Regions from separate parts of the Cellulosilyticum sp. genome, predicted to be linked through region 2. Evidence: riboswitches for the same ligand, from Rfam matches in the RefSeq annotation. Region 2 holds a riboswitch; the other holds the start of a gene.
The links. Region 2 has a riboswitch for tetrahydrofolate ahead of AC1VAQ_RS12760 (folate family ECF transporter S component). Riboswitches for the same ligand answer to the same signal wherever they lie in the genome.

Region 1 (4,416 bases), on a different contig from region 2:
GTCGCTTTATTCTCAGGAGTTATTGCCACTATTTTATTCTTTAAGGCAACGGACTTAACAAAGAGTAATGCGCATAACTTAGCTATAGTTGAGGCAACTCAGGCAGGAGAAGTCCTTTTTACGGTATTAGGAGAAATATTTATTTTAGGTGGGGCCATCCCTTCTATGATAGGAATCATTGGGCTTCTTGTTATTATTATAGGCATGCTTTTAAATAGTTTGATAAAAGCTTAGTAAATTTTAAGACAATAGTGGATAGGTCGTATATTTAAAACATATGATAGCATTAAATAGATGATAATTATTTCTAGGAGGAACTATGTTTAAGGCAATTTGTATTAAAAGCTATAAGGGGATACGAAAAGGTGAACGCATAAATGCATGGTATGGATTCAATGATAATATCTATTACTTTAGAGGATTTAAGATTTATTTAAATATGACACAAAAGGAATTTGAACAGTATTTCATGAATTTCAACAATTACTACATTGTAGAAAAGCCTGAGGTAAAGAGACGATTTAGAAAGCCTAAAAAAGAATATATGCGTGTGGAGTTTAAGCATATTCCGGAGCCATTGCTAGTAGAGTTATATAACTGTGTTTTTTCTTATATAGAGCTTTCAAGACAAATTGACCCTGGACTTATTCAAACATTTAGCTATAGTATCATAACAACCCTAGAAAAACTAGAACATTTATATACGGTACTACCTGGTGACAAATTTCTAGAAGCTATACGAAGTGCTGAACAGGTATTTAAGGGAATGTACAAAACGGCATTAAGCATAGAAATTTCATTGTTACCTCAAGCAGAGGATTACGAACAGTTGCTAAAGCAATTTAAAGAGGATGCTGAAATTGTAGGTGGATTTTTTAAAGAATTGAATAAATAAAGATAAGAAGTTATTACACTAATATTAAAGCTGTAATAACTTTTTTTAGTTGATTAATTAGGTCTGACTTGACACTAAATGGTAAAAAAAGTAAAATTTCAAAGTGGATTTATGTAAAAGTGTCATTAATTAAGAAAATTATAGCTAGGGGGGTAGAATATGGGAGAACAGACCTTAATGAAATTAAATAAATTAATTGTTTCAGTAGGAATTGCATTAGGAAGCTTTTTAAGTTTATTGGTGGGTCTACAGTTTTTAGCATTACGAAATACAGGGACTGCTATTATAAGCATATTATTATACATGGGACCTATGATTATTTGTCTTTTAATATTCAAGCGTAATGCAGCACTTGAAAGTTTTAAATATTATGGGATGATAGCGTATTTAATATTATATGTAAGTGTTGCAAAAGGCTCATTAGGGCAGCAGCTTTTTCCACTTGCTTTTGGCATTATGCTTATATTCTTTTTATATTATGATGTAAAGGTTGAATTATATCTTTTAATAGGGATTTGTAGCATTGACTTAATAATATTATTTATTAAGCTCGTACAGCCAGGTGCTGATGTTACTTTACTAATTGGTAATGAAGTAATTAATGGGATACTTTGTGTAAGCTTTGCAGCAATGTTATGGACAGTTGCTAAATTAGCTAAAGAAGACAATGATATAAAGCTCGCAACTATTGAAAAAGAGAAGGAAATGCAAGAGGTACTCATATCAGACGTACTGCAAGTTGCTAGATTAGTAGATGTTAATTGCGAAAAAGTACATGATATTGTAGATCAAGTAGCAGCCTCATCTGAAAATGTTTCAATAGCAATCGGGCAGATTTCAGAGGGTGCGAATGAAACGGCACAAAGCATAGAAAATCAATTAGAGATTACACGAAACATACATGATCAGATTAATGTAACAGCTCAGTCATTCGGAGAGATAAAAGAGGTCTTTGGAGAGTCAGAACAATACTTTAGAGAGGGAATGAAGATTGTAGGCACATTAGGCCAAAAGGCGAAGGTTACCAATACAATAAGTAACGAAACGAAGGTCGTTATGGCAGACTTTAAAGAAAAATCAATGCAGATTACTGATATAGTTGAAGTTATTACAGCCATTTCGGAACAAACGAACTTATTATCACTTAATGCAGCTATTGAGAGTGCTAGAGCAGGAGAAGCAGGTAAAGGCTTTGCTGTAGTAGCAGGAGAAGTAGGGAAATTAGCATCTCAAAGTAGTGAGTTTACTGCTAATATTGCAAATATCATCAAAGACTTACAAAGACGCACTGAAGATGTAGAAAAAAATGTAGGGCAACTCAGTGAAGTGGCTGAAGAACAAGCACAACTTATTGAAAGAACAAGAGTTATGTTTGATAAAATGATAGAAGCAATTAAAGCAATGTATGTAAAGACAGAAATCATTGATGAAAATATGGAAACTATTGTAAAGAGAAACACAGAAATTGTAGAAAACATCAATGATATTTCTTCGATTAGTGAAGAAACTACTGCAGGTTCTCAGGAGGTTGCAACTATGGCAGTTGCAAATGTAGAGTTAACTGAAGCAGCAAGTACATATGTGAAGGAACTTCTAGAATTAGCAGCAGAAATGAAAAAATATATTTAACTAAGAACACATTTACATAAATCAATTAATTAGATATGAGGTAAATAAAAACCGCTAACAGTCGATTGTTAGCGGTTTTTACATATATGTCAGTAAATTTGTATAAAATTAAAGAAAATTTATATAATATAGATAGGTGATTATGCAGCTTAAGTGTGCTACAATAAAGGTACAGAGCAGGGTAGAGTATTGAGCGTTAAGTGCTATTGTTACGGAATGTTGAACATAGACGAAAACCTAAAGGTTGCGGTTCAATACTTGCATTCACTGCAATATTATTATAAAGGCCTATATCAGTAGGTCGATATTATTATAATAACGTTGTTCCTTGTGAAAACCAGCTCCTTATAAAATTTTTAAGGAGGCATTTTTATGCAAAAAAGTAACAAAACAAACTTATTTCCTATGGCAGCAACAGCCCTTCTTGTTGCAATTAGTATTGTCCTAAGTAGTATGGTGATTTATATTCCGCTATTTGGATTCCCGTCTGTACGATTTTCTGTATCAGGTATTCCCGTATTTTTAGCAGGTAGTTTATTTGGTGGTGTATATGGTGCTATTGCAGGTTTTTTAAGTGATATCATCGGATTCTTATTTACAAGTAATGGGGCACCTTATCATCCAGGGTTTACGATTAACTCCATTTTAGTAGGTTTAATTCCAGGTGTTATTTTTGCACAGATTAAGAAAAGACAGATTACAGCATCTTTCAATAAAATTAACCTAGGCTTAGGGATAGCGGCTGCAATAGGGGCAATTATTTATATTAACTTTATTGGTATTCACGAAATCGAGAACTTAGGAACTGTTATGGGGATGCCAACTCATATTGTATTAAGTATTTTAATGGTTATAATACTTGTAGCATTAGCCGTGGTAACAGCTTTTGTACAAAAACGCTTTAGTGAGAGTGACCACTTATATGCAATTGATAAGATTATCTTTATTACAATTATCAACTTCATTGTGGTACAACTTATTTGTACACCAGTATGGCTTAATCAAATGTACAATATTCCAGTTATGGCATCTATAATGGTACGTATATTTAAATCCCTTATAGATATTCCACTTCAAGTGATGTTTTTATATATTATTTTAAAGGCACTCCCAGTAAGTATAAAAAGCAGATATATTGCATAAGTTAGGCTGTGCTAAGAAATAGAGACTACGTAAAGAAAAAGAAAAGTTAATAAATTACTTTGAAAATATAAAACAGGGTGCCACATTGTGACACCCTCTTTAAATGAAAAGAATAATGAAAGGTAAAGGAAAAATGAAAGAAAAGTTAGCACTAGAATATTTAGAAGTATTTAATGGTGGAGGTATTCGTCTTGGCCTTGAGAATATTACTTTACTTATGGAAAGGCTAGGAAATCCTGAAGATAAATTGCAAATCATTCATATAGGTGGCACAAATGGAAAAGGTTCAACAAGTGCTTTTATCAGCAATGCCCTTAAGGAAAATGGGTATAAAGTAGGGTGTTTTAATTCGCCTTATCTTGTAACACCTAGAGAAAATATTCGTATCAATAATGAAAATATTAATGAAGAGGACTTTTTAGCTTGTGTCATAAAAGTTACAGAATCAGCAAAAGTTTTAAAGGCTGAAGGACATGAACCGTCTTACTTTGAAATTATGGTAGGTGTCGCCTTTACGTATTTCTATGAAAAGCAAGTAGACTTTGTTGTACTAGAAGTTGGCTTAGGAGGGGCGTTAGATGGTACTAATGTGATTAAGAAGTCTTTAATTTCTGTAATAACTAAGATTTCGATTGATCATAAAGATTTCTTAGGCGATACATTAACAAGTATTGCAACTCAAAAAGCAGGTATTATTAAAGAAAACGGATTAGTAGTAACAGGTACACAAGATATAGAAGTAATGACAG
Region 2 (4,416 bases):
GTTTCAATCACACCATGTGGTGTATGAAAGCGTCCTCTTTTTGCACGGCCTTCTACCTTTAGTAATTCATACATCTAGTATCTCCAATCTTTTTATACTCTAAAATATAGTGTACAAGAAATTACCTATTTTTTCAACAATTGCCCCTTTATTTTTAACATTTTTCTAATACCTACTAACAGTACTTACTAACATCTATGTTATTATAATACTTTTATTATGAACATTTATTATTATTATAAACACTTCTCATTGAAGATTTATAGGGGATTGTGTTAAAATTATCTTTATTTACTATTATTTTAAGAAAGGAGCATTTATATGTCTGGTTCAATTTTCGGTAAAATATTTCGAGTTTCTACCTTTGGTGAATCCCATGGCTCTGCCTTAGGAGTTACCATTGACGGTTGCCCCTCTAATATACCGATTTCATTAGAAGATATTATGAAGAATATGGATAGGAGAAAGCCTGGCAATGGGCAAATTGGGACAACGCGCAAAGAAGATGACCTTGTTGAAATACTCTCTGGCACTTTTGAAGGCGTTACGACTGGTACGCCTATTGCTCTCCTTATTCGCAATACCAATCAAAAATCTCATGATTATAGCAATATAAAAGATGTTTACCGTCCTTCCCATGCAGATTATACATTTGATCAAAAATATGGCATTAGAGATTATCGTGGAGGTGGCCGTTCTTCTGGCCGTGAGACAGCTGCTAGAGTAGCTGCTGGCGCTGTAGCTAAGCGCTTCCTTGCAGAACTTGGTATTTCTGTTACGGCTTACACCCGCTCTATAGGCCCTATTGAAGTAAGCGAGGATGATTTCAACCTTCTAGAGGCTAGAGAAAATCCTGTAAACATGCCAAGCAATAAAACAGCAGAAAAAGCTCTTGATTTCATTGCACAAATGCGTAGTCAAAAAGATTCCGTTGGTGGTAGTGTAGAATGTATCATTAGCGGCGTTCCTGCTGGCATCGGTGAAACAGTCTTTGACAAACTTGATGCCTCCCTAGCTTATGCAATCATGGGAATCGGTGGTGTCAAAGCTTTCGAAGTTGGTAGTGGCATAGAAGCCTCTAAGCTTTTAGGTTCACAGTATAACGATGCCTTTTGCATCAAAGATGGCAAAGTAAGTAAAACAACCAATCATTCTGGCGGCATCTTAGGCGGCATGTCCGATGGTAGTGACATTTTCTTTAAAGCGCACTTTAAACCAACGCCTTCTATTGCTCAAATGCAGCACACCATCACTAAAAATTTAGAAGAAACAACTATTGAAATCACAGGACGCCATGATCCTGTCATCGTGCCTCGTGCCGTAGTTGTCGTAGAATCTATGGCAGCTATTGCCCTTGCAGATCTTATTCTCTGCAACCTTGGGTCAAATATGAATAATATCTTAAAGTTAACTTAAACTTATTGATGCTAAAGGAGTGTTATGAAATATTCATCTTATTTCATAACACTCCTTTAAAATTAATCTGCATGAAAATGATTAAACAGCCAGCACTTATACCCTAAAAAAATTAATGGTGAAGAATATATGTTCCTTCAGTGGAAATCAGGACTATATATTCAGCATACTAGAAACACCTTATTATTATATACTCCAAAAAGTTTATGGATAATATGCAATAAATTCTGCCTTATTATCAATTAATTATTTTAAAATAAACAAAATTATTCATTTTTAATTAATTTTTATAATTTTATGGTTTATTTTAATCATTTATCTGCTATAATAAACTGGCATACGCAGAGTAGGTGAATTTACGTTAAGTGTCCATTAGACGGGGAGTTGCTAACGGAACGAAAAGTTTTTAAGCTTGCGATTTATTCACCGCATCCCGCTGTTACATCTTCAAGAATTGGTAGTAGTTACCTATAGATCTTGTACAGCAAATTTTAGACAAGGAGGTATCTGCTATGAACAATAAATTATTTTCAAATCTTAAAGATTCTTTTGTAGGCTCTTATAAAGAACTTACAAACACCCGCTCTTTAACGGGTCTTTCTATGCTCATCGCTTTAAGCGTTGTAGTTTCTTATGTCACTAGTTTTCAAATCACCCCAACACTTAAAATCGGTATTGGTTTCCTAGTCACAGCTCTTATGGGCATGTTCTATGGTCCAGTTGCTGCCGGTATTGGAAATGGTCTTGCCAACCTCATTAAATTCTTCTTGAAACCAACAGGTCCGTTTTTCCTAGGCTACACCGTCACAGCTATTTTAGGTGGTATAATTTATGGTCTCTTCTTCTACAAAGGCAAATGCAACATCTGGCGTACTATCTCTGCTAAAACCTGTATTAACATTTTCCTTAACGTTTGCCTAAATACTTACTGGGGCGCCCTTCTCTACGGTGATGCCATCAGTGCCATCATAGGACCACGTTTCATTAAGAATATTTCATTACTTCCATTTGAAATTATCTTACTCTACATCGTCCTCATGGCTACCAAAACACTTTTATCAAAAACAAAACTACGCATCGCACACTAATGGTACATGATCTTTACTGACCATTATCCTCATATAGATTTCACATTTATAAATTTTAGTCATTCATAGTTTTGAGCCATGTAAAATCATTGGGAGAAACCTATTTACCTACATGCATATTTCAAGGTTTTAGTTGGTTTCTCTATACTTGTAACTGTTATCTTAAATATTCTTGCATTAAAAAAGACGTACCAAAATTAGGAACGTCTTTTTTAATGTAATGAAACAACTACCAGCTCTAGTCTATTATTGACTCTAAATGGGAAAGTACTATTGCCAATGCCTCTACTTACTATCATAGCTGTTTCATTTTCTACAAACTTACCACTTGTATATTTAGGTAATAAGCCTTGATTTGGTGCAACAAGTCCTCCAATTAAAGGCAGCCTTATCTGCCCGCCATGTGCATGTCCCGTAAGCACTAAGTCCATCTCCTCTTTCACATAGGTTTCAAATAGTTCAGGTCGATGTGCTAATAATATATTAAAAGTACTTTTATCATATTCCAACGCACTCAATTCTGCCGTTCCTTTAATATTCAAGCTTAAACTATCACAAATTGCGGAGAGTGCAGCTAGTCACTAGTGGATGCCCCTGCGGACCTTTCCACCTATCTCACTATTATCTCTTTATCTTAATAATTTTATAACGATGCTCTTCTTCCACAACTTTAATTCTAAATGCTTTACGAATCCCTTCCATACTTCTTATTTGATTAATAAGTCTTACATTCTGAGTATCAACGATACGTTCAATCATAGGATAGATATCCTTTTTCTCACTATCTGTAAGTCTTGATTTGAAACAGTAAGTATTGATTGTTTTTAAAGTATCTAAAATCTGTTGTTCTCTAATTTTAGTTTGGTCTGCAAGTACCCATGTGTATTCTTTTGTTTTAACACTACTCTCATAAGTTTGTTTGAAGAAAGTGATAAAAGCATTATCTTTTGTAGCACTTACTTTTGCAAACTTACCAAGTTTAAGTTTGAGTTCATTTTTGAGGTAAACAATTGTATTAGCTTTAACTGTTTCACTCATTGCCATAATGTTATTTTCGATGAATTCATATACTTCTTTAATCTGCTCTTCATCTAATGCACCACTTTTACTAAGTTCACGCATTTTATCCATGTATTCTAAAATATTCTTTTTTGTATTAAGTGTTTTCCCTTCGCCTACTTTTTCAAAGATTTCTTCTGCTGTACAGCCTTGTAATTGTTGTTCCATATTAACTCCTTTTTAGCACTGCTTTAAATGTTAGTGCTTTGTATTTTTATCATTTACTGCTTAGATGCTTTTTCAAGCTTAAGTAACTTATACATATAAATTTCATTGTGGTCAAAAACTTTTGAAAACGCCTGAATAAATGCCACCACTTCATGTGCATCTATTTTTTCTTTGACATTTCCCATAGCAATTAAATGGGTAAAAATAAGATGCTTATAAATTTCAAGCTTTGTTAAGCTTTCTAATACATTTTCACCATCTAATGGTACTAGGCGCTCAAATATATAGTTTGCAAAATAATTTTCTAAAATATAGCCATGTGTCTTCATAAAAGGCTCCAAATAATTTTTTTCTCCTTTTTCAAGACACACTTTAGCAGCCCTTAAGTCATCTTTTTCTACTAAATTTAAACCTTCAAGCAAGTCATTATAGCTATTTTCATAAAAGGTTGAAGGCCATTTCTTCTCGCAACGTAAAACTTTTAGCTTCATGACAAGCGCTAGTGCTTTGTTTTTCCATTTATCTTTAAAAGGATGATTTAAAGAAGCTGGTAGCTTATCTAAGTCCTTATATGCTACTAAAAGGTTTTGTATTTCTTTTACACTTTGTTTACGGCTTACACTATCTAACTTAAGCAGAAAGTCTTCAACATCACTAAATCGCTCAAAGAAGCACTTATTTCTAT

Region 1: linked by a shared signal. The riboswitch ahead of AC1VAQ_RS10860 (folate family ECF transporter S component) and the one ahead of AC1VAQ_RS12760 (folate family ECF transporter S component) in region 2 are both predicted to bind tetrahydrofolate.

The regions. Positions count from the first base shown of each region.
Region 1 is NZ_CEVXFV010000022.1:4,717-9,132, forward strand. Features, by position in the region: gene AC1VAQ_RS10845 (DMT family transporter) at 1-234, shown strand, start outside; gene AC1VAQ_RS10850 (hypothetical protein) at 320-895, shown strand; gene AC1VAQ_RS10855 (methyl-accepting chemotaxis protein) at 1,055-2,524, shown strand; THF riboswitch at 2,700-2,796, shown strand; gene AC1VAQ_RS10860 (folate family ECF transporter S component) at 2,897-3,667, shown strand; gene AC1VAQ_RS10865 (bifunctional folylpolyglutamate synthase/dihydrofolate synthase) at 3,771-4,416, shown strand, end outside.
Region 2 is NZ_CEVXFV010000029.1:28,389-32,804, reverse strand. Features, by position in the region: gene tgt (tRNA guanosine(34) transglycosylase Tgt) at 1-74, opposite strand, end outside; gene aroC (chorismate synthase) at 322-1,416, shown strand; THF riboswitch at 1,757-1,857, shown strand; gene AC1VAQ_RS12760 (folate family ECF transporter S component) at 1,929-2,504, shown strand; gene AC1VAQ_RS12755 (hypothetical protein) at 2,717-3,046, opposite strand; gene AC1VAQ_RS12750 (hypothetical protein) at 3,126-3,731, opposite strand; gene fliB (flagellin lysine-N-methylase) at 3,785-4,416, opposite strand, start outside.